Regions from separate parts of the Mesorhizobium sp. BH1-1-5 genome, predicted to be linked through region 3. Evidence: riboswitches for the same ligand, from Rfam matches in the RefSeq annotation. Region 3 holds a riboswitch; each other region holds the start of a gene.

Region 1 (10,394 bases), on a different contig from region 3:
CGCTTCGTCACCGGCATTTCCAAGCAGGAAGCCGCCGGCCTCGAGATCCCGCAGGATCGCCTGCTGCGGCTGGAGGGCCGCGGCCTGGAGTGGCTGTGAAATAGGCGACCTATCGAATTCAGGTCAGGCCGAGTCGAAAATGGCGGGTTCCGAGAACCGGAGCGGAGCGTACTTTTCGTACGGAAGCGCAGGAAGCCGCCATTTGCAGGCCGGCCTCACCTGAATTTAGTTCTGGTCGCTGTCCGGCAATTGCATATCCGTCACGACATTCTCGCCATTGGTCACGTCATAGGCGATGACAATGTCCATGCCGGGCTTCAGCGAGTCGATATCGGTCTCGGCGTTGAGCTTGTAGGCCTTGCCGTCGTCAAGCGTCAGCGTCAGCGTGTCCTTGTCGACCTTCTTGATCAGGCCTTCGGTCTGGCCGGCGAACGCGGCGGCGGTGGAAATCAGCAGCATGGCGCAGGCGGCGCCAATCAGGGTACGCATCGTCGTCCTCTTTGGTCATTGCGCCGGCTGGTCAGCGGCGGGTCCTCAACGGCGGATGGGAAGAGAGCAGAAACCAACCGAATGTGTCAAAACTAAATCCGCCACATCACAGTTTGATGCATCCGTTTGACCACTGTGGAAAACGCCAATAGAAGGCAAACCGGCAGCGCCGCGCGTTCGATCGGGCGTGCAAGCGCCGCTGCACCACTTCAGGTTGCCGGCTCCGCCGCCGGGCAGGGCGTTTCCATGTCTCACAACACATTCGGCCATCTCTTCCGCGTCACCACATGGGGTGAAAGCCATGGCGCAGCGCTCGGCTGCGTTGTCGACGGCTGTCCGCCCGGCATCCGCTTCAAGCGCGAGGACATCCAGGCCGAGCTCGACCGCCGCCGCCCCGGACAGTCGCGCTTCGTTACCCAGCGCCGCGAGCCGGACGAGGTGAAGATCCTGTCCGGCTTCATCCTCGACGAGGACGGCGAGACGATGATCACCACCGGCACGCCTATCTCGATGCTGATCGAGAATGTCGACCAGCGCTCGAAGGACTATGGCGAGATCGCCCGCCAGTACCGTCCAGGCCATGCCGACTACACCTACGACGTCAAATACGGGTTGCGCGATCATCGCGGCGGCGGCCGATCCTCGGCGCGCGAGACGGCGGCGCGGGTCGCGGCCGGCGCGCTGGCGCGTAAGGTTGTTCCAGGCATGACCGTACGCGGCGCGCTGGTCTCGATGGGCGAGAAGTCGATCGACCGCGCCAACTGGAACTGGAATTTCATCGGCGATGCCGAAAACCCGTTCTTCACGCCCGATCCGGCCTCGGTCCCGGTCTTCACCGCCTATCTCGACGGCATCCGCAAGGCCGGCTCCTCGGTCGGCGCGGTGATCGAGATCGTCGCCGACGGCGTGCCGCCCGGTCTCGGTGCGCCGATCTATGCCAAGCTTGATCAGGACATCGCTTCCGGCCTGATGTCGATCAACGCCGTCAAGGGCGTCGAGATCGGCAACGGTTTCGAGGCGGCCCGTATTACGGGCGAACAGAACGCCGACGAGATGCGCATGGGCAATGACGGCAAGCCGGTGTTTTTGTCCAACAACGCCGGCGGCATCCTGGGCGGCATCTCGACCGGGCAGGCGATCGTCGCCCGCTTCGCCGTCAAGCCGACCTCCTCGATCCTGACCCCGCGCCAGTCGATCGACAAGGACGGCCACGATGTCGAGGTGATGACCAAGGGCCGCCACGACCCGTGCGTCGGCATTCGCGCCGTGCCGATCGGCGAGGCCATGGTTGCCTGCGCGATCGCCGATCATTATCTGCGGCACAGAGGACAGACAGGTAGGGGAGTAGGGGAGTAGGGGAGTAGGCTACGCCCTACAGCCGGTCAGGCAATTTTTTCCTTTTCCCTATTCCCTTACTGCCCTACTCCCTTACTCCCCTATTCCGCGAGCGAAGCGAGCGCCAATGCCTTACGACCAGAAGAAGATCGTCGAAGCGATCCGCGCCTTCGAGCGCGGCGAGATCGTCGTCGTCATGGACGATGACGGGCGCGAGAATGAGGGCGACCTGATCGTTGCCGCCGTCCACTGCACGCCGGAGAAGATGGCCTTCATCGTGCGCAACACATCCGGCATCGTCTGCACGCCGATGCTGCGCGAAGACGCCAGGCGGCTGAACCTCGCGCCGATGGTGGCGGACAATGATTCCGCCCACACCACCGCCTTCACCATCAGCGTCGACTTCAAGCATGGCACGACGACAGGCATTTCCGCCGACGACCGCACGCTCACCGTGCGCAACCTCGCCAACGGCAATGTCGGCCCGTCGGATTTCGTGCGCCCCGGCCACATTTTTCCGCTGATCGCGCGCGAAGGCGGCGTCTTGATGCGCTCCGGCCATACGGAAGCCGCGGTCGATCTCTGCAAGCTCGCCGGCCTGCCGCCGGTCGGCGTCATCTCCGAGCTGGTCAACGACGACGGCACGGTCAAGCGCGGCCCGGAAGTGCAGGCCTTCGCCGAGCAACATGGCCTGAAGCAGGTCTCGGTCGCCGATCTCATCGCCTATCGCCAGCGCAAGGAAACGCTGGTCGAACGCGTCGCCTGTTCCGACATCGATACGCTCGGCGGCAAGGCGCAGGTCTTCACCTACACGCTGCCCTGGGATTCCATGCACCATGTCGCGGTCGTCTTCGGCGACATCCGCGACGGCGAGGACGTGCCGGTGCGCCTGCATTCGGAAGATGTCGTCACCGATGTCTTCGGCACCAGCCACCGGCTCGACGGCATCATGAAGGCGATGGGCGAGCGCAAGCGCGGCGTCATCGTCTATCTGCGCGAGGGCTCGGTCGGCGTCGCCCATCAAGAGCGCAAGCGGCCGGTAAGCGGCGAGCGCGAGGACCATGAGGAAGCCCGCCGCCGCGAGAATGAATGGCGCGAGATCGGGTTAGGCGCCCAGATCCTCAAGGACCTCGGCATCTCCTCGATCAACCTGATCGCCTCGCGCGAACGCCACTATGTCGGCCTCGAGGGCTTCGGCATCCACATCGCCAAGACCGAGATCCTGTAGGCGTCAAAGGGTCTGCGCGCGTCGCTTCGCTCCTTGCTTCGCCCGTGGATGACGAAGTCGTTGAGACTCCGGCCAACTGCCAACGTCTGCGCTGATGGTAGCTGAATAACCGTCACTCGGCTGGCATTACCGCCTCGCCCCTGTCCGTATCGCAATCGTCCGTCGCCAGCCGGCATTGGCCGGCGAGCACGGTTGCCAAGGCGATCCCTCCAGCAGCCACCGACACCCAGAACCCGTTCTGCGGACCGAAAGTATCGACCATCCAGCCGGCGGCGAAGGAGCCAAGCGCCATGCCGATGCCGATGCCGGTGGTCACCCAGGTGACGCCTTCGGTAAGCATCGCGGCCGGCACGTGGCGTTCGATCAGGCCGAAGGCGGTGATGAAGGTCGGCGAGATCGCGACGCCGCTGACGAACACCGCGAGCGCCAGGGTCGGCACCGTGTCGACGAAGAGCAGCGGCAGCGTGGTGAGCGCGATCACCGTGATCGCGGTCGCCAGCTGTCGCTGCAGCGGCGCCTTCAGGCTGAGCGCGCCGACGATGATGCCGAGCACGAAGGATCCAAGCGCATAGACGCCGATGACAAGGCTCGCCGCCTCGGGCTGGCCGAGCGCCTTGGTGAGGGCGACGGTGGTGACTTCCGTGGTGGCGAAGGTCGCGCCGACGAAGATCAGCGCGAAGGTGATGATCTGGACCGGCCGCAGGCGGATCGCCGAGCCGGTCGCCCCATGCTCCGCCGTGCGTATGGGCGGCTCGGACGAGCGCTGCAGCAGGAATGCCGCCGAGCCAAACGCCAAGAGCAGGGTACTGACCACCATGCCGGCTTCGGGAAACAGCGCCGCGCTCAGGCCCACCGACAGCGAGGCGCCGGCGACATAGACCAGCTCGTCGGCGGCCGATTCGAAGGCGAAGGCGGTGTTGAGCTCCGGTCGGTCGCGAAAGATTTCGGTCCAGCGCGCCCTGACCAGTGCCGGGATGCTGGGCATGGCGGCGGCGAGGAACGCAGACAGGAACAAGCTCCAGACTGGCCAGTGCTGGTTGGCCGCAACGATCAGTGTCGCGAAGGAAATGACCGAGACGAGCGTCATCGGCGCGGCGATCGCCGTCTGGCCGCGCCGGTCCACCAGCCGCGATACCTGCGGCGACAGGAAGGCGTTGACCAGCGCGTAGGTCGCGGAGACCGCCCCGGCCAGCCAGTATTCGCCATGCGTCTGCGACAGCATCGCCACGATGCCGATCGGCGCCATGGCGATCGGCAGCCGCGCCATGAAGGCGGCCGCGGCAAAGCCCTTCGTGCCGGGAGCCCGAAAAATGTCCGCATAGGGGTTTCGCATGATCCTGCTCCTCGACAAGGCTGCATACTAAAACTACATACGCTGCGTATGAATGTGAGATAGTTCATACGCTGCGTATGTCAATTGGCATACGAGACGTATGTGAATAGGGCCAGGCCATGCATAGACCGCGCCAGGAGATGATCGCCGAGACACGCGCCAAGCTGATCGCGGCCGCTCGCCATGCCTTTGGCACGATCGGCTATGCCGAGGCCTCGATGGACGATTTCACCGCGTCGGCCGGCCTCACGCGCGGCGCGCTCTACCATCATTTCGGCGACAAGAAGGGGCTGCTGCAGGCGGTGATCGCCGAGATCGACGGCGAGATGGCTGTGCGCGTGAACGAGGTGGCCTCGAAGGCGCCGACCCGCTGGCAGCATTTCGTCGACGAATGCACCACCTATATCGAGATGGCGCTGGAGCCGGAAATCCAGCGCATCATGTTCCGCGACGGGCCGGCCGTGCTCGGCGACCCGGCGCAATGGCCGAACGCCAATGCCTGCACGGCCTCAATGACCGATCACCTGACCGCGCTGCAGGAAGAGGGCGTGGTCGTTCCCGACCTCGACCCGGAGACGACCTCGCGGCTTATCAATGGCGCCAGCAGCCAGGCCGCGCAGCGCATCGCCAATTCCAAGGATCCCGAAGCGACCTCGAAGAAGGCGATCGCGGCGTTCAAGCAATTGCTCGAAGGCTTGCGCAAGAAGGCCTGACCGGACGCTTGGGTAACCAAGCCACCGGGTTGTGCACCGGTTTCGGACCGACGCTACCCTCCCGTGATTGACAATCGCCGGGGCAAGCGCATCCTCCACCGCCAACTCATACAGCGCCGCGCGTTCTTTGAACGCGCAAAGGACGCTGTAAAACTTGATTTGGCGCATGATCCCTTTCCGAAAATCGATTCCGATTTTCGGGGTCATGCGCGGGGTGTGGAGAGTCGGGGCCATGTGGGACTTCAGCATTGGCCGGTCAGTGTCCATCATGATGCGGACATGGCCGTTCATCGTCTTTCGCATGATCGTCTATTTCGGCATCACCGTCGCCTACATCATGGCGACCGGCACGGGCGCCAGCGTCGGCTACGGCGTCGGCCATATCTCGACCGATCCGGACGGCCCGACGTCCTTTGCGCTGTGGGGCGGCGTGGTCGGCTTCGGCGTCGTCTCGATCGCCGTCTACTGGATCCGCGAATACATCCTTTATGTGCTGAAAGCGGGCCATATCGCCGTCATGGTGCATCTGATCGACGGCCACGACGTGCCCGACGGCCAGGGCCAGATCGCCTATGCGAAGGAGGTGGTCACCCAGCGTTTCGCCGAGGCCAACATCCTTTTCGTCGTCGACCAGCTGGTCAAGGGCGCCATCCGCGCCATCACCGGCCTGATCGGCGGCATCGCCGCATTCCTGCCTATTCCGGGCCTGAGCGGCCTGGTCAGCTTCATCAACACGGTGATCCGCCTGTCGCTGACCTATGTCGACGAGATCATCCTCGGCTACAACATCCGCATCAATTCGAACTCGCCCTTCGAGACGGCGCGGCAAGGCGTCGTGCTCTACGCCCAGAACGGCAAGCATATGGTCAAGAACGCTGTCTGGCTGGCGGTGATCATGTGGGGCGTGTCCTTCGTCATCTTCCTGTTGATGCTGGCGCCCGCGGCCGCCATCCTTTGGGTCATGCCGGGCGAGCTTGCCGGCTGGGCCTTTGTGCTCGCCATCGTCTTTGCCTGGGCCTTCAAGGCCGCCTTCATCGAGCCCTTCGCCATCGCTTCGCTGATGCAGGTCTATTTCGAAGCGATCGAAGGCCAGACGCCTAATCCCGAATGGGACCGGCGGCTCGCCGAGACCTCGTCGAAGTTCAGGGAGTTGCGCGACAAGGCGCTGGGCTCCTTCGGCGGCGGCTCGCGCTGGGATACGCCCCGAGCTGCTTGATCATGGCTTCGATGTGCTGCCAAGCCTCGCAATCGCCGATTTGAGCGGTGCCTCGCCGGCGCCGCGAAAGGTCTCGCTCATCACCAGCTCGGGCAGGGGCAGGCGCTTGCCCCAGCCATGCGCTTCCAGGTCCGGCTTCGGCGCGAAGGCCGAGACGCGGCCGACGCAGAGATAGGCAATCGGCGTGACATGCTCGGGGATCGACAGAAGCCGCTTCAGCGCCTCGGTTTCGATAATGCTCACCCAGCCGACGCCGACGCCTTCGGCCCGCGCCGCCAGCCAGAAATTCTGCACCGCGCAGACGGTGCTGTAGAGGTCCATCTCGGGGTTGTGCCAGCGCCCCAGCGGCGAATCCTTCGAGCGCTGCCGGTCGCAGGTGATGCACAGATTGAGCGCGCTTTCGCAGATGCCTTCGAGCTTCAGCTTGCGGTAGAGCGCCTGCCGTTCCGCCTCCATCGCCGGCAGTTCCTGCTCGCGCGCGGCGAGGAACAGGTCGCGCACCTGCTGCCGCCGTGCGGCGTCGCGGATGACGATGAAATTCCACGGCTGCATGTAGCCGACCGACGGCGCGTGATGGGCGGCGGTGATGAGCCGCGCCAGCACACTGTCATCGAGATCGTCGGATACAAAATGGCTGCGCACGTCACGCCTGGTGAACATGGCCCGGTAGACCGCGTCGCGCGCCAATTGGTCAAAATCATCGCCGCTCGCGGCGATCGCTGCTGCCTTCATCGCTTTTCCCCATGCGACAAGCAGTCTCCCGCCTGACCAAGCGGGTGACCATGTCTGCCGGGCCGGTCTTCTGGCTCGGGATCGTCCCGCTCCGGCGCCTTCCCGTCAGCGACAGTGGCTTTGCCGGCGCGGTCCCCCTTACAGCGTTGGGCACGCCACGGAGTTCAACCGTGTTCCCGATTCTCCCGCGTCGCGGGCACCAGGCAGCGAGATGACCTTATCGCGAAGTCTGGGCCGCGCCAATGGCGCCAGCGACACGGGCTGACGCAATTTTCCCCAGCCATTCGGCTTTCAAACATGGTCATCCGCGCCGCCGGTGCCTAGATTAGGCGCCATGGCCACCCGTCTCTACACGCACCCGATCTTTCTGGAACACCTGACGCCGCCCGGCCACCCGGAGCGGCCCGACCGTCTGCGCGCCATAGAGCGCGTGCTCGACGACGAGGCTTTTTCCGCGCTCGACCGCGTCAAGGCGCCCGAAGGCGATGAGAAAACCATCCTCTATGCGCATCCCGAGGATTTCGTCGAGCGCGTGCGCGCGGCGATCCCCGAAAACGGCATCGTCTCGATCGACGCCGACACCAGCGCCAGCCCGAAAAGCTGGCAGGCGGTGGTGACGGCGATCGGCGGCGCCAACGCTGCGGTGGACGACGTCTTCGAGGGCCGTGCCGCCAACGTCTTTGTCGCCGCCCGTCCGCCTGGTCACCATGCCGAAAAGACCACGGCGATGGGCTTTTGCCTGTTCAACACGGCGGCGATCGCCGCTCGCTACGCGCAGAAGAAGCACCAGGCCGAGCGCGTCGCCATCGTCGACTGGGACGTCCATCACGGCAACGGCACGCAGGACATTTTCTGGGACGATCCGTCAGTGCTTTACTGCTCGACGCACCAGATGCCGCTTTACCCGGGTACCGGGGCGAAGAGCGAGACCGGTGCCGGCAACATCGTCAACGCGCCGCTCGCGCCGCAGACCGGCAGCGATCTGTTCCGCGACGCCTTCCTGTCGCGCGTGCTGCCGTCCATCGACGCATTCGCGCCGGACCTGATCATCATTTCCGCCGGCTTCGACGCGCACCATCGCGACCCGCTCGCCGAGATCAACCTGACCGAGGACGATTTCGACTGGGCGACCGGCCAGTTGATGGAACGCGCCAGCCGCCACAGCTCCAACAGGCTCGTCAGCCTGCTGGAAGGCGGCTACGATCTGCAGGGACTGGCATTTTCAGTCGCCGCCCATGTCGGGCGGCTGATGAAGGGATAGGGTATGGCAGTGGAAGGCAATGAGGACGTCAAGGCGATGAGCTTCGAACAGGCGCTCGACGCGCTGGAGAAGATCGTCGATGATCTGGAGCGCGGCGACGTCCCGCTCGACCAGTCGATCAGGATCTATGAGCGCGGCGAGGCGTTGAAGGCGCATTGCGACCGGCTGCTGAAGGCCGCCGAGGACAAGGTCGAGAAGATCAGGCTGTCGCGCGACGGCAAGCCGGTAGGAACGGAGCCGCTCGACGCCGACTGAGGTGTATTGATATTCAGGTGAGGCCGGCCTGCAAATGGCGGCCTCCTGCGCTTCCGGTGCTCACGTACTTCAAGTACGCTCCGCTCCGGTTCTCGGAAGCCACCATTTTCGGCTCGGCCTGACCTGAATCTCAACACACCTCGGTGCATGATCTCAGACCGGGCAGAGCAAGCAGGTAAGGAGTTCAAGCCATGTGCCGCAACATCAAGACCCTGGCTAATTTCGAGCCGCCGGCGACCAATGACGAAGTGCATGACGCAGCGCTTCAATTCGTGCGCAAGCTGAGCGGCTCGACGAAACCTTCGAGGCGCAACGAGCATGCTTTCCACCATGCTGTCGAGGCGATCGCAGCGATCGCGCGCGAGTTGATCGACTCGCTCGAGACCAGCCAGGAACCCCGCAATCGCGAGGAAGAGGCGGCCAAGGCGAAGGCCAGGTCGGCGCTTCGCTTCGCCTGAGGAACCGACATGAGCTTCTTTCCGGGAAACGATCCTGAACCCGGCGATGCCTTCGCCTGCGATCAGATCGAACTGATGGTCATTCCGAACGCCAAGGATATCGGCGGTTTCGAGGTGCGTCGCGCCTTGCCGACGGCAAAACGCCGTCTGGTCGGCCCGTTCATCTTCTTCGACCGCATGGGCCCGGCCATCCTGCGCGCCGGCCATGCGCTCGACGTGCGCCCGCATCCGCATATCGGCCTGTCCACCGTCACTTACCTGTTCGACGGCAAGATCAGGCATCGCGACTCGCTCGGCACCGAAATGGTGATCGCGCCCGGCGACGTGAACCTGATGACCGCCGGGCGCGGCATCGTCCATTCCGAGCGCACGCCGGAAGAACTGCGCGGCGCGCCGATGTCGGTCTCCGGCCTCCAGACCTGGCTGGCGCTGCCGGACGGCAAGGAGGAGATTGCTCCGGTTTTCGCCAACACCTCGATGGCCCGTCTGCCCGAGATCGATGCCGAGGGCGTCGGCGGCCGCGTCGTCATCGGCGAATTCTCAGGCCTGCGCTCGCCCGTGGCGACCGCTTCGGACACGCTTTATGCCGATCTGCGCCTGGTCGCCGGCGCCAGCGTGAAAATTCCGGCCGATGCCGAGGAGCGCGCCATCTACACGCTGGAAGGCGAAGTCTCGATCGCCGGCGATGTCTTTCCGGCCGAGCGGCTGCTGGTGTTCAAGCCAGGCGAGGAGATCGTCGTTTCCTCCGAGCGCGGCGCGCATTTCATGCTGTTCGGCGGCGCTTCGCTGGGTTCCAAGCGCTATATCTGGTGGAATTTCGTCTCGTCCTCGAAGGAACGCATCGAGCAGGCCAAGCAGGAATGGAAGACAGGCCGCTTCGATATCGTTCCTGGCGATGAGGAGGAGTTTATCCCGCTGCCGGAGGGCTAGGGATCGCTCAACCTCGCGTCACGGACACACATTTACATTCGCCCACCGGCGGCCTATTCCGGCGCATGATTATGGCGCAATTTGCTGGTAGCGCCGTGTTCGATCAATTGAGGTAGGACGCGCCCGAGTGAAGCCAGACACGCCGCTGCTCGATAAGGTCCGCATTCCGGCGGATCTGCGGACGCTTGATGAGAGCGCGCTGCCGCAGCTCGCGGCCGAGCTGCGTGCCGAGCTCATCGACGCCGTGTCGCAGACGGGCGGCCACCTCGGCGCCGGCCTCGGCGTCGTCGAGCTCACGGTTGCCCTGCACTATGTCTTCAACACTCCGGACGACCGGCTGATCTGGGACGTCGGCCACCAGGCCTATCCGCACAAGATCCTGACCGGTCGCCGCGATCGCATCCGCACGCTGCGCCAGGAAGGCGGCCTCTCCGGTTTTACCCG
Region 2 (10,394 bases), on a different contig from region 3:
CTGCTCGACGAAGGCCTGCTGAAGAGCCCGTTCTCGCTGACCGAGGCGCGGGTGCTTTATGAACTTGCCAATCGTGACGGGCTGGTCGCCAGCGACCTGGTGCGCGATCTCGGCCTCGACCCCGGCTATGTCAGCCGTCTCCTCAAAAAATTCGAGGAACGCGGCTTGGTCGAGCGCGAGGCAAGCGAGGCCGACGCGCGCCGCGCCTCGATCGCGCTGACGCTGGCGGGCAGCCAGGCCTTCGCGCCGCTCAACCAGGATTCGCACGACCAGGTGCGCGCGCTGCTCGATCGCCTGGCGCCGGCCGACCAGGAGCGGCTGGTCAAGGCCATGCGCACCGTCCACGATCTGCTTGGCGACAGGCCCGAACCGAAGGTGCCGTATATCCTGCGGCCGTTGCAGGTCGGCGACATCGGCTGGGTCACGCGTCGCCAGGGGATGCTCTATGCGCAGGAATATGGCTGGGACGAGACCTTCGAGGCGCTGGTCGCTGAGATCCTCGGCGAGTTCGTCAAGAACTTCGTCCCGCAATGGGAGCGAAGCTGGATCGCCGAGCGCGAAGGCGAGGTGGTCGGCTCGGTCTTCGTCGTGCGCAAATCGCCCAAGGTCGCGAAGCTCAGGCTGCTTTATGTCGAACCATCGGCGCGCGGCCTCGGCATCGGCGCGCGGCTGGTCGACGAGTGCATCACCTTCGCTCGCGCCAAGGGCTATCGGACGCTGACGCTTTGGACCAACGACATATTGGGCGCGGCCCGCCGCATCTACCAGGAAGCGGGCTTCAGGCTGGTCGACGAGGAACGCCATCATTCCTTCGGCAAGGACTTGGTCGGCCAGACCTGGAACCTGGAGCTTTAGTTCGCGGGTCGCCCAGCAGCGTTTGCCCGAACCAGTCTGCAATGCTATCACGAAATGGTCGAAAAGGACCTGGAGCGGCACCCGGTAAGTCCGCTCCCTTCCGCCTTATGGAAGCTCCGTTCCCGCCCGATAACGCTCGCCGAGGCCGGCGATGAGGAAGGGGCGGCTGGTCTCGAAGCGCGGCGGCTCGAGTGCGGTGAGAAGCGAACTGTCCATCAGAATGGGCTCCACGAGGTCGAGGTTTTGGGTCGAGCCTTGCGCGCGCACCAACTCCGGCGTGGTGCCGAATTGCTCGCGAAAAGCCCGCGTGAACGCCTCATGCGAGCCGTAGCCGGCATCGAGCGCGACGCAAAGAATGTCGGGCGCGCCGCCGGCCAGCTTGCGCGCCGCTTCGCTCAGGCGGCGCGCCCGCATATAGCCCATGACCGATCGTCCCGTGGCCGCGCCGAAGGCGCGCGTCACATGGAAGCGCGACACGCCACTGCTTGCCGCTATTTCGTCGAGGCTGATGGCGTCGGGCAGGTGGCTTTCGACAAACCACAGCGCTTTCTCGGTCGGGTTCATGGTTCCTCGCATTTGGCAGGCCGACCCTAGCCGCCGCGCCGCGCGCCAGTTTGATCGAAATTGCGTTTCAAGCGAAGTCGAACGACGTTGACAGGCCAAGTAGCGTAGGCTAGTTGGTAATGTTATTACATATCAAAAAGGGTCAGAAACTTGCGGCAACGACACGACGATCCCGCCACGTCTCTCGCGCAAGGAGCGGACAGAGGCCCGTTGCGACTCGGACGGCGACAACCTACGATGGCTGCGTCATGGTCCCCGAGCCGCAAGGCGAGGGGTGAAAAGGGAACACGGTGAGATCCGCTTTGGGTCGAACCCGTGGCTGCCCCCGCAACTGTGAGCGGCGAGCTCCATCCGAAATGCCACTGGCCGGCAAGGCTGGGAAGGCGGATGGCGCAGCGACCCGCGAGCCAGGAGACCTGCCATCGACACGAGTTGACCGGACGGGGTGTGCCGGGAGGAGACGCGGGCACCGTCCTGTCGGCCGGCTCGCCCAGCATCCTTCCGTCGCCATTTTGGAAAGTGACGGAAATGTTGGAAGCCTCAAGCCATCGTATCATCGTCTGTTCGCTGTGCCGCGACACCCTGACCGGGCTGAGGTCCGGCGGGGATTTATGCGCCGACCTTCGCTCCAGGCTCTCCTTGCGGCAGACACCTTCCTTTGCCATCGAGACCATCGACTGCATGGCCGGCTGCGCGCGGCCGCTGACCGTGGCCTTCAAGGCGCAAGGCAAAGCCACCTATCTCTTCGGTTCCATCGACAGGGGCACCGATGCCGGCCCGCTGGTCGAATTCGCCAGGCTCTATGCCTCGCTGCCCGACGGCTGGTGCAATTCCGGCCAGCGTCCGGCAAGGCTCGCCGGCAAGATACTGGCGCGCATCCCCACCGCGGGTAAGGCAACGGAGCAAGTCCGGTGAGCGCGCCCCTGCTCGAAGCCCGCGATCTGCGCGCCACGGCAAACGGCCGGACCCTGGTCGAGGATCTCAGCCTGTCGCTGGCGGCGGGTGAGCGCCTTGCCATCATCGGCCCGAACGGCGCCGGCAAGACGACGCTGCTGCGCATGTTGTGCGGGGCGTTGTCGCCGAGCCGCGGCGAGGTTCGCTTGGCCGGGCGCCGGCTGGACAGGATCACCGCCGCCGAGCGGGCGCTCAGCATCGCCGTCGTCGGCCAGACCGACCAGCCCGATCCACGGCTGGCGCTCATCGACTATGTCGAGCTTGGCCGCGTCCCGCACGCCGGCCTGAGGCGCCGGCACGACGACCGCGACATCGTCGTCGAGGCGCTGCGCCGAACCGGGCTCTTGCCATTGCTTGCGCGCGCCATCGGCTCGCTCTCCGGCGGCGAGCGCCAGCGCGCGCAGCTCGCCCGTGCCATCGCGCAAGAGCCGAAGATCCTGTTCCTCGACGAGCCGACCAATCACCTTGACCCGCGCGCCCGCGCAGAACTGCTCGAGCTGGTGGCCGAATTCAACATGACCGTGGTCGCCGTGCTGCACGACCTCGCGCTTGTGGCGCCCTTCGCCACTCGCGTCGCGGTGATGAGCAACGCCCGGCTGCATGCGCTGGCGCCGCCGCGCGAGGCGTTGGCGCAGCCGCTTATCCGCGAGGTGTTCGGCATCGATGTGCTGCGCCTGCGGCACCCGACCGAGGACCGCGAGCTCACCGTTTTCGAGCTGCCCACGCGCGCGTCGTCGCCATCCTGAACCTGCCCACCCCAAAACAAGGAGCATCATTCCGTGAAACGCCTCGCTTTGTCGCTGGCCCTGTCGCTCGTCGCCCCGGCCGCCTTCGCTTTCCCAGTCACCGTCGACAGCTGCGGCAAGCCGCTCACCTTCGACGCGCCGCCGAAACGCGCTGTAATCCAGGACCTCAACATGGCCGAGATGGCCTTCGCGCTGAAGCTGCAGCCGTCGATCGTCGGGCTGACCGGCATCACCGGCTGGTACAAGGTCGGCCCGGAGTTCAAGGCCGAGCAGGGCGCCATCCCGGAGCTGGCGCCGAAATATCCGACGCTTGAAAACCTCGTCGCCGTGCAGCCGGATTTCTTCTTCGCCGGCTGGTACTACGGCATGAAGCCGGGCGGCGAGGTCACCCCCGACACGCTTGCCCCACATGGCATCAAGACGCTGGTGCTGACCGAGAGCTGCGTCCATCTCGACAAGAACCGTCCCGCCGCCTCGATGGACCTGCTCTACGGCGACGTCGAGAAGCTGGGCAAGATCTTCGGCAAGGAGGCGGAGGCCGAAAAGCTGGTCGACGGCTGGAAGGCCGAGCTCGCCGGCATCACCGCGAAAGTGGGCAGCGCCAAGGGCACGCGCGTGTTCCTCTACGATTCCGGCGAGGACAAGCCCTTCACCGCCGGCAAGTTCGCCATTCCCAACGCCATGATCGCTGCCGCGGGCGGCGAGAACATCATGGCCGACATGGAGACGAGCTGGGGCAACACCGACTGGGAAACGGTCGCCTCGCGCAATCCGCAGTTCCTGATCCTGCTCGATTACCAGGATGGCGGCGGCTACAGGAAGCTGCTCGATTTCCTTAAAGTCCACCCGGCGATGAAAGAGACGGACGCCGTCAGGAACGAGCGCTTCGTTGCGCTGCGCTACGCCGAGCTGACGCCCGGACCCGCCAATATCGAGGCGATCGGCAAGATCGCCAGGGCCATGCATCCGGAAGCGTTTTGAGACCACACCGCAAGCCCTTCGTCCTGGCGATGGCGCTGGGCGCGATCCTGCTGGTCGCGCTCGCGCTGCTTTCGATCGCCTATGGCTCGACGCTGATACCCTTGCGCGAGGTCGTCGGCGCGCTGGCGCATGCGGCGGGGCTCGACAGCCAGAGCCCATCCGGCCCGGTCGGCAGCATCGTCGTGGACTTGAGGCTGCCGCGCACGCTGCTGGCGATCGCCGTCGGCGCTGGTCTCGGCGTTGTCGGCGCGCTGTTGCAGACCGTCACCAGGAACGACCTCGCCGACCCGTTCCTGTTCGGCCTGTCCTCGGGCGCGGCCGCGGGCGCCGTTTCGGTCATCACCGTGTTTGGCGACAGTTTCGGCATCTGGACGCTCCCGCTCGCCGCCTTCACAGGCGGCATGCTGGCAGCGGCGATCGTGCTCCTGCTCGTTCCGCGGGTGAGGGGGCAGGGACCGGAGCGGCTGATCCTTGCCGGCCTCGCGGTCTCCTTCCTGTTCACCGCGCTGACCAACTATCTCGTCTTCGCCGGCGACCAGCGCGCCGCGCATTCGGTACTGTTCTGGACCATGGGCGGGCTCGGTCTTGCGCGATGGGACAATATCGGCCTGGCGGCGCTGGGTGCCGGCATCATCCTTGCCTACGGCCTGTGGAACCACCGCCGTTTCGATGCCTTCCTCGCCGGCGAAAGCGCCGCGGAGAGCCTCGGCGTGCCGGTGGCAAGGATGCGTCGAACGACATTCCTCGTCGCTGCCCTGGCGACCGCCATTCTCGTCGCCGTGGCCGGCGTCATCGGCTTCGTCGGCCTGATGATCCCGCATCTCGGCCGGCCGCTGGCCGGTCCGCTGCACCGGCCCCTGATAGTGACCTGCGCGCTGTTCGGCGCGATCCTGCTTCTGGCCAGCGATCTGCTTGCCCGCACGCTTTTGCCGCCGCAGGAACTGCCGATCGGTATCATCACCAGCTCGCTCGGCGCCTTCTTCGTCGTCACCATGTTGATGCGACGTCGGCCATGACCTCCCGGTCTTCGGGCACAGTTGCGCAGGCGCCACTGGTCGTTCAGTTCCGTCGGCCCAACATCTCCCTGCGGATCCATCGGCCGATCTCGCGCGGAACGTTGCGCAGCGGCGTGCCTGGACGCGAGCGTTTGCCTGGCGCCGCTGCGATTGAGATCGGCAGCGAGAAGGCGGCGTTGAGCGACTGCCGGCGGCCAAGCCGTTCCCAATGGATCAGCCCGCGCATGATGCGATCCCATGCAAGCACGGTGGCCACGGCGGTCGAAAGCTCACCGTCCTGCGAGGGCTCGTGTCGCCTGGCGAATTCGGCATGAGCCTCGGCCAGGTAGATGCCGAAGTCGAATTTTTCGGGATCGGGGTCGTAGTCGTCGGTGAGCGCGTAGCGCACCTGCTTGGCGATGAACGAGGCGATGTCGGGATAGTTCTCGTGGTGGATGTGCACGCAATGCGGCGGCTCCAGCTGGCGAAGCCGTTGGCGGCCGGTCAACACCTTGGGCAGGCGATGATGCCCGGGCTGCCACGCCACGGTTCCTCTGCGAAACAAGCGCACCTGGTGGTCGGGATAAAAGCCGGACCCCCGCATGACATGGCCGGCGATGGAATTGAAGCGCGGAATGGCGAAGGCGTCGGCATTCGCCCCGTGCTCGCGGATCAGCTGCTGAAGCGCCTCATGCGCGTCTGCCGCGAGGTATTCGTCGGAATCGAGCACCAGGATCCATTCATGACTGGCCTCGGCCAGGTACTGATTGCGGATCGGATCGACGGCATCGACGACCGCCGTGAACATCACCCGGCAGCCGGCGGCGTTGGCGATCTCGACAGTCTTGTCTCGGCTTTGCATGTCGACGACGATACGCTCGGCCGCCCATCGCGTGCCATCCAGGAGCCGCGGCAAGGTGGCTTCCGAATCCCGCGTATGGACGATCAGCGATATTGCGTGTTCCCGCGTCACCCGTTCTCGTCTCCATCGATTGCGTAGCGGCCCCGCCAGCGCTCCAAGAATAGGCGTCGCGATGCCTGATGGCGATCGGGCCGCCGGTCGGAAAAGGATTCCAGATGCAGGGAATCCCAGCCTTGCGCGCAGGCTATGCGGACGCCCAGCTGCCGTGCCCGCAGGCATAGGTCGGCATCTTCATAGCCGAAGGGAAACACCTCGTCGAAGCCGCCAAGCGCCGTGAAGACGGCATGGTCGATCACCATGGCGGCGCCCGTGACCGCCTGGGGAAAGCTCGTCACCCGGGTGACGATGGCGCTAGGCTTGCCATGGTCCTGATGATAGGGCCCGCGCTCGCCACCATCGAACCTCACGCCGCAGTGCTGGATCGTGTCGTCGGGCAGTACGAGTCTGGCGCCGACTATCCCGGCCTCATGATCGCGCATGACGTCGAGCATCTCCAGCAGCGCCTCGGGATGGAGAAAGACGTCGTTGTTGAGGAAGAGATAACGCGCGGCGGGTATTTCGCGGGCCCCGCGGTTGCAGGCGACCGAGAAGGGATGCCGGTTGTCGAAACGCACGATCCGCGCATCGGCGACGCCGAGCTCGACGGGGCGGTACGGTATGAGGGTGCCGTTGTCCATGACGACAATCGCCGAGCTGGGAAGCTCTGCCCGCGCCAAGGCACGTTCAAGCATTATCAGGCAGGTGCGCAGCAGCGCGGGCTGGCCGTAGGAGGAGATGACCGCGGTCAGTTCCATGAAAGGGCGTTCCGCAAGCCGGCCTGCATGGCGTCACGCAGTTTCCTGCGCTGCGCTGCCATGCGATAGCGGCCGGCCATCGCCGCGCCTTTCTCGCGCAGCATGGCGCGGGCGCCGCGGGCATGTTCGGCGCTGAGTTCGGCCAGCGCCTCCGGCAGATCGACCGGAGCAACGACCCGCGCGTTTTCGCCGTCCTTGAGGTATTCCATGCCGCCGAGGACGGGAACCGAAACGACGGTGCAGCCCGCGGCCATGGCTTCCAGGGCCGGCAGTCCGAACCACTCACCCTCGGCCGTGGCCAGGAAGTAGCCGCTTCGTTTCAGGATGGCGGCGCAGGAGATCTCGTCGCTGTCGCCGATCGGTGCGTAGTGGAGATGCCGCACGCGCGCCATCGCGGCCTGGGCTGTCGCCGCCCCGCGGCGCGGCATGTAGGCGACCGTGCGCTCGTCCTTCGGCGTGCCGTCATGGAAGAAGACGTCGGAGATCGAGATGCCGACATCTGTCGGCTCGCGTCCGGCGATGGCGTTTACATAATGCGCGGCCTGCTCCCAGCAGGTCAGCAGGACCACATCCTTGTCCCGCAGCACGGGGTCGATCAGGGGATCCGTCCCTTGGCAGTGGAACATCAGCCGGGCGCCCGTGGCCTTGAGCACTGGATAGTCGTGCGGCAGCGAGAAGATCAGCGTGTCGTCCCTGCCGACCCTGGCGATGGTCTCTTCCCGGCTGACCACCGGCCGGTCCGACCCGAACCAGCGAGGCGCCATGCCGCCGGGTGTCGCCACCGCGATTGGAGCGCCCAATTCACCAAGCAGTCGCGCGAACTGGAAGCCGACCTTTATGCCGCCGTAGATCCCTATGCCGGGCAGGACGTAGTAATTCATCCGGTTGCCAGGAAGGTGACGGCGCGCCGCCCGTGCCGGAGCGCATCCTTGACCGCACGACGACCGTGCAGAAGCGAGCGCAGGGCTGTCAGCGCGATGGCGAAAGTCCGGCCGTAATACAGGCGGGCAAACTGAATCCGCGCCGTGCTGAGCATCTGCGCGCGCAGGACGGGAGCGACGTCGGCGCCGTGCCGACCGAAATGCGGCAGAACCTGGTCGAGCCTGACGATCTCGAGTCCCCGCTTGACCATTTCGACCCCGATCGCGACGTCCTCCATATAGCAGAAATAGCGCTCGTCGAAGCCGCCGAGCCGCGCGAAGCTGCTGCGGCTTGTAAAAAGGGCGGCGGCAAGCGGCCAACTCCAACTGTCGCAGTCATAACCCGGCAACTGCTTCAGCCGCTCGGCAAGCCGGGCCTTGCCGTGACTGTGCAGCATGTCGGCAATGAGTTTGATCCGCGAATAACCGGGCTGCCGGCCTGCCGTTCGTTCCCCATGCCAGTCGACATAATCAGGCACCGCTATCGCTCCGGGTTTTGCCCGAAGAACCGCCAATGCCGCTTCCGCCGCCGCAAGCGTCATCACGCAATCCGGGTTGAGAAAACAGAGTTGGTCAGCCCGCGCCGCCTTGGCCCCGCGATTGGCCGCTGCCGCGAAGCCCTCATTGCGCGTATTGCGCAGGATCGTGACGCCCGGCCGCGCGATCTTCTCAAGCGTGTGGTCCATCGAGCCGTTGTCGACGACGATGATCTCGCTTGGCAGGTGCGCCGAGAGGTCGGCAAGCTTGTCCAGACAATAGCCGATCAACTTGCTCGAATTATGTGTGACGATAACGAAGGCCAGCGCGGCTGGCTTGTCGCCATCAGGCGCGGCTGGGATACGGGCTTCGCCGGCCAGCGTGTGCATTGCCGCGACCGCCTCGATGTCGGGGCCGTTGCAGAAATTGCTGAAATGAGCAATCAGCGCGCCCTCTCGCGGAAAGCCGTCATCCCAGTGGCGGCAGTGGTTCCATTGCCAGGGAAGCTCGCGCCGCCGCTCAGGGGCCAGCGTGTTCGTCCAGATCTGGAAATAGTCCTGGTCGGCCACCATTTGCCCGCCGATCGCATGGTCGGGCGGAAGCAGCCGAAGGCGTGCGCTCGTCCAGTCGAGGAAGCGCCGCAACTCGTCGGCGCGCGCAATCACCACGCCGCTGTTGAAATAGCGGAAATCCTCTTCGCCTGGTGCTGCCAGGGAGCCGTCGACGAACGCCAGGGTGTAATTGCGGTAATGCGCAAGGAAATCGCGTCGGCCCATGGCCGACCCGGCGATGCCGGTCTGCTCGACCATCGCCATGCCGCGATCGCCGAGGGCGTCCGCGACGTCCTGCGCCGTAAGCCGGCGCAAGAGCACGGCATCGGCATCGACCTGCAGCACGATCTCCGCGCCTGACCGTTCGAGGCACCATGCCAGCGCCTCGAATTTGGCGAGAAAGCCGCCGGCCCGGCTGGATTGGCCGGTTGTGTCGACCAGATTGAGATGAAGGCGCGGCGAGCACGGAAGCAAGGCGGACGAGCCTGGATCCGTCGTCACATAGATTTCGAAATCGCTGTGGCGAAGGAATGATTGCAACGCCTCGTGAGCCGCCAGCGCGTAGCCTGGTTTGCCCGACGCAAGCGTGCATATGACGACCTTCCGGTGTCCGGCCACCTTCTCCAACGGTCAGATCACACGCGTCGACATAGGCGATCCGCGCCAGCTTCGCGGCTTCGCCTGCATATATTGGTGCATTGAGTTCAGGCCCCCGAACGCCTGGTGGATGACGGCAGTCTGGCCTGATCCCCGAGCCGCCGTCAACAGGGGTTGGATTGAGGGTGAATTGGTTTCCGGGAAAGCCGAGGCGCGATATTTTGCCGGTTGCATCGGCAACGTCTTCACTGGCCGCTAACCATGAATGCATCGAATGCCTGATATGTCGATTTGCCGGCTTCTGGCGCAAAGCATCCACTTGAATAGTAAGCACGCTTATTATATGTATCGCTCATGGTTTCAGATGGTATCGATAGACTGGGATTTTTGATCCACGACGTGCAGCGCCTGATGCGCAAGCGTTTCGAGGCGCGCGCCAGTGGATTGGGTCTTTCATCGGCGCAATGGCGGCTGCTCGTCCGCGTCGCCAAGGAGGCCGGCGTCGCCCAGGCGCGGCTTGCCGAGCTCCTCGAAATCGAGCCGATCAGCGTCTCGCGCCTTGTCGACCGCATGGAGGAGGGCGGCTGGATCGAGCGCCGCCAGGACGCGACCGACCGGCGCGTGCGCATGATCTTCCCGACCGAGAAGGCGAACGCGGCCTACGCCGACGTCAAGAGCCTTGCCGGCGAGGTCTATGAGGAATCGCTGACCGGCGTGTCGGCGGAAGAACGCCGCGTCCTGATCCGCGTGCTGGACACCATCGTGCAGAATTTGACGGACGCCGAGACGTCGTCCCTGGAAAAGATAAAGAGTGCGGAAGGCGCAGCAGCATGAACGCGGCAGCCAAGGTAGAAGACGACAACGTCACCAAGCTTGCGCCGGCGCAGCCGGTTGCCGAAGCGCCGGCCCAGCCGGTCGCCGCGCCGGTGGCGATGGCTCCCGAGCCGCAGCGGGCCGCGCCGAAGAAGAAGCGCCGCCTCGGCCGTTTCCTGTTGATGGTCGCGTTGCCGCTCGCTCTGCTCGCCGGCGGCGCGTATG
Region 3 (10,394 bases):
CAATGACGGGCTGCTGCTTGCCGCAGCCAACAACATCGCTGCGTCGCTGAAGACCGAGCTCTTCGCGCATATTCCCGCGCTTGACGTCGCAACGGTGCGCTTTGCCGAGCCGGAAGCCGAGGGCGGTTACCACCATGCGCCCGACCCCTTCTTGGTCTCGGGCCAGCTCGCCAGCGGGCTGCTCGAGATCGTCGACACGCCGCAGGGCGAGCGCATGCGGCTGCGCCTGTCGCGTCACGCCGAAGGCCTGCGGGCGAACGTCGCCATCGAAAGGGCCGGCGGCGCGGTTGAAAGCCTGTCGCTGTCTCCGGTCGGCGGCGATCACCACTATCTGCAAAGCCTGGTCGCTCCGGCCGAGCCGCATGAGTTCAGCGCCAGGCTGCAACTGGCAGCGGGTGCCGACAGCGAGGATCTGCCCTTCGCCATGGCGGAACCGGAAGGCCATCACCATGAGCACGCGCATGGGTGAGACAGGCATTCTTGGAGTCGGCCCGCGATACACCTAACGTCCGGGGCTAGACTCTCCCAAGGCTGATCAGCGCCGTGCCTAGGATCGCCAGCAATGCGCCGGCCCAGGCTGCGGTTGTCGGCCTGTGCCCGCTGCGCAGCCACACCATCGGCAGGATGAGGACCGGCGTCATCGAGGACAGCGTCGAGATGATGCCGACATTGCCGGTGCGCAGCGCCGCCATCAGGCAGGACATGCCGAGCGAAGTGCGGACGAAGGCGGAAAGCACGGCAAGCCCGACCGTGCCGAACTGGACAGCCTCCCGTTTCCCCCTGCCGAACGGCGTCGCGCCAAGCGCGACGAACAGGATCACGGCGAGGCCCGAGCGCAGCGCCATCGCACTGAACGGCTCGACGCCGGCGGCCATGGCCGGCCGCGCCAGAAGCGTGCCGATCGCCTGGCCGAGCGCAGTTATTACGCCGAGGACGACGCCTGGTCCAAGGCGCCCGGTAAGCGGCGGGCCGGGCGCGGTGCTGACCGGCACGGTGGACGGGGTGACGACCGGCATCGCCGGCGCCAGGTCGCCGCGCTTGAGGAAGCGTCGCGGCATGCCGATCGCCAGCACGATGCCCGCAAGCACCAGTGCGACGCCCAGCGCCTGCCAGCGGCTGATGGTTTCGCCGAGCACGAGATAGCCGAGCGCGAGCGCGAAAGGCGAGGTGAGCGAGAACAGCAGCGCCGTGATGCGCGGGCCGACCGAATAGATGGTGGCGAAATAGGTCGTGCTGGCGATGCTGATGCCGGCGAAGCTCGATCCGGCAAGCAGCCAGAACTCCCTCGGTCCGATCGTGTGCCAGCCGCCGATCGCCAGCGACACCGAGCCGGTCATCACGAAGGTCGCGAGCATCTGCCAGCGGGCGAGCTGCAGCAAGGGAACGCGACCCTTGAGCTCGCTCAGGAACATGGAGCTCAGCGCGCTGCATATAGCGGCGGTGACGGCAAAGGCTTCGGGGGCGAACATGGCTGCTGGCGGCTGCGAATCCGGAGGCCGGACGATGCCGATGCTTACGCCAGCGCGCCGCAATGCGCTAGCCGGACTGGCGACGGCACGCCCCAGGCGTGGGCGCGGACACAGGGATGCCAAGGTTGGTCGAGGACGACTGCAGGCATTGCCCGGACATGGAAGCGAGGGTGCTGCTGCCCGTCGCTTCCAGGGCGTCATTCCAGTACGGGGGCGCTACAGGCGCTCTATTGCATGGCTGCTGCATGGCTGCGGGATTCATCCACAGGAACTCCCAAACATTGCCGTCCGGATCTTCGATGTGGCGGTTGAACATGAAACCGAGATCCTGCACCGGGTTTGGATCGGCACGGCCGTCTGCCGCAACGCCTTTCTCGATCACCGCATTGACCGCGTCCTTGCTGTCGACGGTCAGCGCGATCAGCATCTGGCTCTCGCGCTTGGCGTCGCCGATCGGCCGGGCTGTGAACTGGCTGTAGTGTTGATGCGTCAGCAACATGATCCCGATCGTTTGGGAGAACATGATCGAGCTGGCCTGATCATTCGAAAACTGCGGATTGAGCTTGCCGCCGATCGCGAGATAGAACTTGGTCGCTGCCTGCAGATCGCGCACCGGCAGATTGAGGAAGAGCATCTGGGTCAGCCGGCCTGAGCCAGTCAGACCGCGCGTGCGCGTCTCGCACCGAAGATCGACCACGCGGCCGTCATCAGAGCCGCGATCATGGCCAGCACGACCGCCAGGCTCGGCAGATGGAAGACCATCTCCCGCCATCTGGGCTCGACGACCGCGCCGGTGCTGAAGGCCTCGCCGCTGTACTGGCACAGGATCCAGGAGGCGCCGCTGCGCACCATGTCGGCATCGATGGCGGAGATCAGCGCCTTTGCCTCGTGCGCGGCCGACGGCATCGTCGCCATATAGGTCAGCAGCGCCTTGGCGGTGGCGAGATAGGCATGGCTGCATTCGTTGAACGGGCTTTCCTCGTCGCCGAGGCTGCCCGGCATCAGGCCCCATAGGCAGTATGTGAATTGCAGGTTGCCGTGATTGTAGAGCCGCCGGAAGGTCGGGTCGGTCACGGTCTGTGCTTGCGCAAGTGCGAGAATGTCGCCGCGGTAGCGCGCGATCACCGCCATCTGGCCGTGTGTGAGGCTGGGGATCTGGATGCCGGGGGGAGGCGGGGTCGAGGAGCCACTATGCGCTTGCGCCGATGCCGTGGCCAGAAGTGCCAACAGCAGCGCAGCCGAGCAATTCCAGGAAAAGTGTGCCGCGGTTTTCCGTCCGGAGTTGCGAGAAAACAAAAGACCAAAGTGGTTCAGCGGTCGTATCGACCGTTGAGCCAATTTGGCCGCCAGGGCGAGGAACCGTGGCGGCCGGTACATCGGATTTCAGGCGTAGCGCCGGGCAGGGCCGCGCTGGTCGCGCACCGCCACCACGCGCTCGGCAACCGCGCCGAAGCCGAGCCCGACGACGGTCCAGAGCACGAGCTGGATGCCGAGCGAGGCGACACGGAACTGCCAAAGCACCGTCGCCGAGAAGTTTTCAGGCACTTCGTTGATGTCGGGAAGCGCTGCCTTCACCAGCGCGAAGACGACGAGGAAGGCGAGGCCCGCGACGATCGAGGCGTTCCAGGCGCCGAGCTGCTTCCACAGCCGTTGGGCCAACCCCACCGCCGCCACCATGGCCGCGATCGAGACCACGATCATGATGAAGAACAGCTCGGTGCGGTAGCCGATGGTCTCGGCATTGCCGACCGCGGGCGGGTTGGCCGGATATTTGAGGCTGGGCACCACGATCACGGCCAGGAAGCCGAGCACCGCGATCAGCGCCGACGTGCCACGCGGCCCAAGCGAGCCCAGACGGCCATAGGCATAGGCAAAGACCAGCGAGAACAGTCCGCCGAGCGCGGCGCCGTAGACCAGCACGCCGGTTGCGAGACCGATGCCGGCCTGCGTGGAGCGGCTGACCATCTCGGGCTCCGGTGCCTCGCCGGCGGCCTGGGCCTGTGATTCCTCGAAGGCGATTGCCTTGTCGACCTGCGGCTCGCCATAGACGCGGGCAAAGGCGAACGCCAGAATCCCCGCAACCAGCCCGACAAGCATGCCGCGCAGCAAAAGTTTTCCAACCATGTCACTTATCCCTCTGAGCAATTCCAGGAAAAGTGCGTAGCGGTTTTCCGTCCGGAATTGCGTTCAACCAACCAAACAATTCCAGGAAAAGTGCGTAGCGGTTTTCCGTCCGGAATTGCGTTCAACCAACCAAGCAATTCCAGGAAAACTGCGTGCCGGTTTTCCGTCCGGAATCGCGTTAGACCAGAATCGAAAGCGAGTTCGGCGATGCCGAGCCGCTTTAGTGGCAGGGGAAGCCGAGCAGGTGGCGGCCGTCATGCACGAATTCGTGCACCGCCGTGCCGCGGATCAGCGACGTCGCGCCTTCTTCAGCCCCGACGAAATAGATGGCCAGCATCAAAAGCAGCCCGCCGAAGATAGCCCAGGGCAGAAGCTCGCGAACCGGAATCGCAACCGGACCGTAGCTGGGGGCGAAGGTGGTGTCGGACATATGGACCTCCCGTGGGATACTGCGTCCCGTTGATCGAACAATGCTGCGGAATAAGGCCTGACTTTCGGCTGATGCCGATCACAGTGGCGCGACCGTGCCGGATTCGCACCGGCTTCCAATCCCGTATAGCGCTAAAACACTTGTCAGCACTTCGTTCGCCTGTCAACGACATCTAATGGCCAACACGGCTTCGCGCGGCCGAAATTTCACTGGACCACGGAGTTTTGGGATGCTCGCCCGCCTGACGATGATCGCAAGCGGCGCGACGCAGGCCACGCGCAAGGGGCGCTTTCCGCGTGACGAGGCGCTGGAGCCGCGAGCCCTCGATCGCGCCGTCGCGGTGGCCGCTTCGCTGCGCCGCGCCGACCGCGTCTGGACAAGCCCGGCGCTGGCCGCGCGGCAGACGGCCGAGGCGCTCGGCCTTGATGCGACGGTCGAGCCGCTGCTTGGCGAGCAGGATTTCGGGCGCTGGGCCGGCCGAAGCTTCGAAGAGGTGCAGGCAGAGGACCCGGAAGGCATGGCGGCCTGGTTCGCCGACGCGGACGCGGCGCCCCATGGCGGCGAATCGCTTGCCGCCGTCGTCCGGCGCGTCGCCGCGCTGATGGAACACCTGGCCTCCGAGGGCGGCCACACCATGGCGCTCACGCATGCCGTGCCGATCCGCGCCGCCATGGTGCATGTGCTGGGTGCACCGCTCTCCTCGGTCTGGAAGGTCGACATCGAGCCGCTGTCGCACACCGAGTTCCGCAGTGACGGCCGCCGCTGGGTGCTGCATGCGAGCGGGTTCGCCCCCGGCGCGAAATAGCGCCGGAGAACCACTCTCCTGCGGAGGAGCCGCAGCGGGGCCAGGACGAGCTTCGCCGTTTCAGTGATCGCTAACGGAACGGAAACGCCTCGCCGCTATGGTGCTGCCCCGTGGCGAGAAGAGCCTCGCCCGAGGAGCCCGCCGGATATGGCCGATTATCCCGAGACCGAGCGCCGTCTTCATGTGCGCGAATTCGTGCTCAAGGAAGCCACGATCGTCGTCAATGGCGTCAGGATCGGCTGCTCGGTCAGGAATCAGCATGAGCAGGGTGCCGAATTGCGTATCGCCGCCGATGTGAACATCCCGGACCGCTTCCTGCTCGAGGTTCCGGCCGACGACATGGCCTATCGCGCCCTGGTACGATGGCGGCGCAACGACCGCGTCGGCGTGGCGCTCTACAGCAACGCGCCGAAGGACTGACGCGCGGCCGTCTCACCAATTCGTCATTTGATCCTGCCCTGGGTGACGTGCAACCGGGCACGCATGGAACGCAACCGGCGCGAGCGCGTTCATTGCTGCCGATCGACAGGGATTTACGAATGAGCAGGACAGCCGTTTGGGTGGCGCTGATCGCCATCGTTCTCGTGGGCCTTTACCTGTTGCAGGCCAATGGCATGATCAGATTTTAGCAGCCCGACCGACCGTCGCAGCAGCAGCGGCTCGCGCGGCAGCAAGGCTGGCTTGCCGCTGCCTGTTGCCTAAGCCAGAGGTCACGCGGCTTGCAGCTTGAAGGTCGTGTCGACAGCTCGACCTCGACGGCGCCGCCAACCAGGCTTAGCTAAGCTGGGCGATGCAGTTCCATGGTGGACCCCAAACCGTTCAGTAATATCAGCCACTGAAAGCATAGCCATGACGATCACGATCTATCACAATCCCGCTTGCGGCACCTCGCGCAACACGCTCGCCATAATCCGCGCCAGCGGCGAGGAGCCGGTTGTGGTCGAGTATCTGAAGACGCCGCCAAGCCGCGGGCGGCTGCTGGAACTGGTTGCGGCGATGGGGATCTCTGCGCGCGAGCTGTTGCGGGAGAAGGGGACGCCCTACGCCGAACTCGGCCTCGCCGATCCGAGATGGAGCGATGACGAGCTGATCGATTTCATGCTCGCCCATCCGATCCTGATCAACCGGCCGATTGTCGAAACGCCGAAGGGCACAAGGCTATGTCGGCCATCGGAGGTGGTGCTGCCGCTGCTCGACAATCCGGTGCATGAATTCGTCAAGGAGGATGGCGAGAAGGTCGCCTATACGCCGCCGGCTTGATGCAGGTCGTCCCGATGCGCTGGGTACCCGCGATGCCGGCGAAGCGCTTGCGGCATTCGGCTGGCGTCACGCCGATATGACGCGAAAAGGGGCGGGCGCAGCGTGTCGCCGCAGCCCTGCCGAACTTTACATTTTTGTAAATTGCCCTTGGCGGTTAATTCGCGATACGGCTCGCCAGCGGTTCGGCTCGGCTATCCGCGTGATGGGCACTTCCGGATGAGTGGGCCGAGCCGAATTCAACTTGGGAGAACGCTATGATTCGCAAGGTTCTGGTTGCAGCTTCGGTTGTTGCGCTTTTCAGCATGCCGGCATTTGCGGCCACGCAGTATTGGGTGGCAAAGGATGCCACGACCAAGAAATGCTCGGTGGTTTCCACGAAACCCGACGGCAAGAAACTGACCGACGCCGGGACGAAGGCCTACACGTCCCAGGCCAATGCCGAAAAGGCGCTGAAGATGCTGAAAGACTGCAAGTAAGCTTGCAGTCAGAAATCTGCGCCCGCTTCGGCATGCCGAAGCGGGCTTTTTATTCGCCGGGCGGCCTGTCGCCGCACATCTTTCCACGAATTGCGCCGATGCATGTCGCTCAAAGTGCGCCGTGGTTTGGCTGAGCGGCATGGATCGAACAAGACTTGAAACGAGTAGCGAATCCGAAAGATCGCGACGCGCTTAGAAACGGAAATTCACGAAGGCCTTCAGCGTGTGGAAAGCGACGTCGTCCTTGATCGTCAGCCCCTCGCCATTGTCGAGTATCTGCTTCGAGCCAAGGTCCACATAGGCATATTCGGTGCCGAAGGAGATGCGATCGGTGATGGCGTGCTCGAGGCCTGCGCCGATCGTCCAGCCGGCGCGTGTCTGCTCCTCGTTGAACACAGTCGTCCCGCCAACGGTCAGCGTCTGCTCGGTCTTGCCGAAGGCGAGGCCGCCATGGCCGTAGACGAGCGTGCGGTCCCAGGCGTGCCCCAGCCGCGCGCGCACGGTGCCAAGATATTTGACGTCCACTTCGCCATTGAAGATCTCGGTGCCGTCCACCGAGGCCGTTACCGAAGCGCCGTAGCTGGATGCGGCGATGTCCGCCACGGCACCGATCACCCAGCGGTTGTCAAACTGCCAATCATAGCCTGCCTGGACGCCGCCGAGGAAACCGCTCGCGGAAATCTCGAACGCGCCATTGATCGGCGGCGGGTTTCCGTCGGCAAAGATCTGCCGCGAATTGAGGTTCATGTCGCCTACGGCAAACGAACCGAACCCGCCGAAATAGGGCCCCGTCCAGTTGAAGCTCTCCTCCGCCGGCGGCATCGGAGCTGCTTCCGGGGCGAGCGCATCGGCCGCGAAAGCGCTGCCGGCGGCAAGAACGATCGCCATGGCGGCCATGGACGTGGGTATGATCTTCATCGGATACGTTCCTCGTTGGATTGCCAGTTCAAAAATTGCGTCCACATTCCTTCCCGCTCATGCATGAGCGGGCCTCCGGGGCCGTCAGCCAATTTGCGAAGACATGCCCGCTCATTGCGGACGTGAAAATCGAGTAGCGCCCCTTCAACGCACCGCTAGCAGAGAAAATCCGGGTGCGTGTGGCGAATACGGAAGTCAAAATTGCAATAACGGAACAGTTGTTGTTCCAGAATTTCAGTCTTGCAAATTTGTCACACTTAACTCATTTTCATAAAGCTGAGAGACCATTTCGGATCGGGCTCGAGCCACGACGGAAATGAGGGTTCTCAAGCGTCAGCGGACAGGCAAACGCCAATTGCGGGCCGACGCCGTCCAACTTCAGGCGGTCTTCGACAGGGAGCACGATGCCGAGCGCTGATCGGGTGGCTACATTCTCGGCCGACGACATTCCCCTAGATCACCGGGACGAGTACATTCGCGATTTCTATGGTCGCATCCAGATGCGATTGGACATCACGCCACGTGCCGACACGCCTCTCAAATTCTCGGCCCGCACCCTGATTCTGCCTGAGATGAATCTCACCAAGGGCACCGTCTCTCCCATGGTCTGGGAGCGCAACAGCGCCCTGATTGCCGACGGCAACGACGATATCATCCTGTCCTGGAACAAGGGCGGCTACCGCTTCACCATGCCCGGGCGTGGCGACTTCAGCACCGATCCCGGCACCGCCGCCATCTTCCCGATGGACCGGCGCTACTCGGTCGTCAGCGAGGATTCGCAATGGACCATGGCGCTTCAGTTCAAGCGCTCGCTGCTGGCCCCGCTGGTGAAGAACCTCGACGACGTGCGTCCCGACAGTCTCGGCCGCACGCTCCCGGCCCACCGGTTGCTGTTCGATTACCTCTGGTCCCTGCTGCATATGGACGGCCCCGAGACGCTCGCGCCTCTCGCTTCCCGCCATATCACCGATCTTCTCGCCGTCTCCTTCGGTGGCATGGAGGCCCATACGCATCCTCCCGGTGTTCGCGCGGCAAGGCTTGCGGGCATCAAGCAGCACATCGCCCGCAATCTCACCGATCCCGGGCTCAATGCCGCGCAGATATCGCGCAAGTTCGGGATCAGCGAACGCTATGTCCGCCAGCTCTTTGCCGGGGAAGGCACAAGCTTTTCCGACTATGTCAACGGCGAGCGGCTCGCCTATGTCCATAGCTGCCTCACCGATCGCCGACAGCTGCTGCGGCGCATCGCCGACATCGCCTTTGAGGTCGGCTTCAACGAGCCATCGACGTTCTATCGGCAGTTCCGGCTGCGCTACGGCATAACGCCGACGGAAGTACGTGCCTTGACCGAGAAGGCGTGCAACAGCTGAAGTGCATGGCGGCCGTTGCCGGCATCCTTGTCCGATGCCGCGCACCAATGTGTTGTCCGCAGCCTGACTCCATTTGTCCACCGCCAGCGTCTCGTTGAGCACGGCGGCCAGATGCAGGCCGCCGAGCGCGAGCTGCTGGATGGCGACCGGCGAGAACTGGTCGAAATAGGCCTGGTCGAGGATCACTGCGTGCGGGTTGTCGGACTTGATCACCGTGCCCTGCGGCAGCGCGCGATAGGCGTCTTCCGCCCTTTCGTGGCATTCGGCCAGCCACTTTTCCGGCGTTTGGTCGGCGGCAGGCATCGGCGTGAGATGCGGGATGACGTCGGTCTCGAGATCGAGCGCCACCTTGCCCCAGTCATAGTATTTGAACAGGATCAGGCTTGAATCCCACGCCGCATGCGTCGCCAGGTTTCGAGGCCAGCGGAATATCGATGAAATGCCAGTTCGACGTCTCCTTGTGGTCGGCGCGATAATCGTCGGCCCAGCTTGCCACCGTGGCCAGCGAGACGGTGGCCGGCGGCTTGAGCTTCAGATGCGAGCGCAAGAGCCGCTCGATCACGTCATAGGTGTTTTGGTTCAGCCTATGCTGCGCGATCTCGGCGATCACCGCATGCCCTTCCTGGCCCCAGCCCAGCGCCTGTCCGCACATCGCCCCGCCCATCACCGTTGTCGTCAAGCAAAATGCCGCCGCGCCCTTCCACGTCATCGCCTTGCCTCCTCCAGACCAGAAGTTCCGATATGCAAGTACAATGGAAGCTCGTGACACAGACATGAACGATCTCACGGACGCGAAATTCGTGTGAACCGGCAATCTGGGTTGAAGGGCGTCAGGCCGATGATCAATATTGCCACGTGCAAAAAAGCCGGGCCGACAACGCCGGCCCGGACTCTTCATTCATTCCTAACTGCAACGCGTCAGTCGCGATGCTCCGGCATCGCCTTCAACTGGTCCTTCGTCCAACTGGTGACGGCATGCACGTCGCCGTCCTCGTCGCGCATGAAATCGAGCTGGCTGGCTGTGACAGCCACCGGCTTGGCGCCGATGCCGAGGAAGCCGCCGACATCGATGACGACCTGGCTGCCGTGCAGGTGGTCGACCGAGCCGATCTTCTCGTCATCGGGGCCGTAGATGGTCGCGCCTTCGAGGATGTCGGGCGTGAGCTCGGCATTGGTCAGTCTTACGTGGCTGGTGTGATCCATGACGCATCTCCTGTGGTTGTACAGGGGATGAACCTCCGATGGAGCCGAGGGTTCCGCCGACGGAGCGAAAAGCGAGCGCTCTCAGCGAAGTGCTGCCCATGTCGTCACGAGGATGAGGACAAGCGTGACCAGCGCGCCCGAGACATAAAGTATAGTCCTGACGCTGCCGCCCTTGGCGGCGTTCCCGCCGCGCAGGTAGATGGCCATGTGGACGAGGCGTATCGCCAGGTGGACCCACACCAGAACGGCGAGCGTCACCGGCCCGACGCCCACCATCATCGCCAGCAGCACGGGCACGACGAAGGGGGCCAGCGCCTCGACGGAGTTCATGTGGACACG

Evidence for each region. A riboswitch is a leader RNA that binds a small molecule or an ion and turns the genes downstream of it on or off. The one in region 3 is predicted to bind cobalamin.
Region 1: another riboswitch for cobalamin. It lies ahead of bluB (5,6-dimethylbenzimidazole synthase); the one in region 3 lies ahead of LB572_RS27380 (CbtB domain-containing protein).
Region 2: another riboswitch for cobalamin. It lies ahead of LB572_RS04545 (DUF1636 family protein); the one in region 3 lies ahead of LB572_RS27380 (CbtB domain-containing protein).

What each region holds. Positions count from the first base shown of each region.
Region 1 is NZ_JAIUIM010000023.1:64,876-75,269, reverse strand. It holds gene LB572_RS26140 (histidine phosphatase family protein) at 1-99, shown strand, start outside; gene LB572_RS26135 (DUF1344 domain-containing protein) at 226-489, opposite strand; gene aroC (chorismate synthase) at 736-1,845, shown strand; gene ribB (3,4-dihydroxy-2-butanone-4-phosphate synthase) at 1,952-3,052, shown strand; gene LB572_RS26120 (MFS transporter) at 3,165-4,385, opposite strand; gene LB572_RS26115 (TetR/AcrR family transcriptional regulator) at 4,505-5,098, shown strand; gene LB572_RS26110 (hypothetical protein) at 5,331-6,314, shown strand; gene bluB (5,6-dimethylbenzimidazole synthase) at 6,315-7,046, opposite strand; cobalamin riboswitch at 7,089-7,265, opposite strand; gene LB572_RS26100 (histone deacetylase family protein) at 7,381-8,307, shown strand; gene LB572_RS26095 (exodeoxyribonuclease VII small subunit) at 8,311-8,562, shown strand; gene LB572_RS26090 (DUF2277 domain-containing protein) at 8,754-9,020, shown strand; gene LB572_RS26085 (pirin family protein) at 9,030-9,950, shown strand; gene dxs (1-deoxy-D-xylulose-5-phosphate synthase) at 10,078-10,394, shown strand, end outside.
Region 2 is NZ_JAIUIM010000003.1:35,070-45,463, reverse strand. It holds gene LB572_RS04555 (helix-turn-helix domain-containing GNAT family N-acetyltransferase) at 1-855, shown strand, start outside; partial or broken gene LB572_RS04550 (helix-turn-helix domain-containing protein) at 973-1,419, opposite strand; cobalamin riboswitch at 1,652-1,858, shown strand; gene LB572_RS04545 (DUF1636 family protein) at 1,948-2,334, shown strand; gene LB572_RS04540 (ABC transporter ATP-binding protein) at 2,331-3,119, shown strand; gene LB572_RS04535 (ABC transporter substrate-binding protein) at 3,153-4,100, shown strand; gene LB572_RS04530 (FecCD family ABC transporter permease) at 4,130-5,116, shown strand; gene LB572_RS04525 (glycosyltransferase family 2 protein) at 5,160-6,068, opposite strand; gene LB572_RS04520 (glycosyltransferase family 2 protein) at 6,065-6,811, opposite strand; gene LB572_RS04515 (glycosyltransferase) at 6,802-7,692, opposite strand; gene LB572_RS04510 (glycosyltransferase family 2 protein) at 7,689-9,104, opposite strand; gene LB572_RS04505 (MarR family winged helix-turn-helix transcriptional regulator) at 9,711-10,190, shown strand; gene LB572_RS04500 (HlyD family secretion protein) at 10,187-10,394, shown strand, end outside.
Region 3 is NZ_JAIUIM010000026.1:42,351-52,744, reverse strand. It holds partial or broken gene LB572_RS27405 (cation diffusion facilitator family transporter) at 1-469, shown strand, start outside; gene LB572_RS27400 (DMT family transporter) at 516-1,469, opposite strand; partial or broken gene LB572_RS27395 (VOC family protein) at 1,711-2,112, opposite strand; gene LB572_RS27390 (hypothetical protein) at 2,127-2,696, opposite strand; gene LB572_RS27385 (CbtA family protein) at 2,853-3,593, opposite strand; gene LB572_RS27380 (CbtB domain-containing protein) at 3,814-4,023, opposite strand; adenosylcobalamin (AdoCbl) riboswitch at 4,024-4,167, opposite strand; gene LB572_RS27375 (histidine phosphatase family protein) at 4,253-4,828, shown strand; gene LB572_RS27370 (PilZ domain-containing protein) at 4,976-5,248, shown strand; gene arsC (arsenate reductase (glutaredoxin)) at 5,678-6,088, shown strand; gene LB572_RS27360 (hypothetical protein) at 6,343-6,564, shown strand; gene LB572_RS27355 (outer membrane protein) at 6,757-7,482, opposite strand; gene LB572_RS27350 (helix-turn-helix transcriptional regulator) at 7,887-8,852, shown strand; gene LB572_RS34515 (hypothetical protein) at 8,880-9,239, shown strand; gene LB572_RS27340 (S1/P1 nuclease) at 9,211-9,561, opposite strand; gene LB572_RS27335 (hypothetical protein) at 9,771-10,055, opposite strand; gene LB572_RS27330 (MAPEG family protein) at 10,137-10,394, opposite strand, start outside.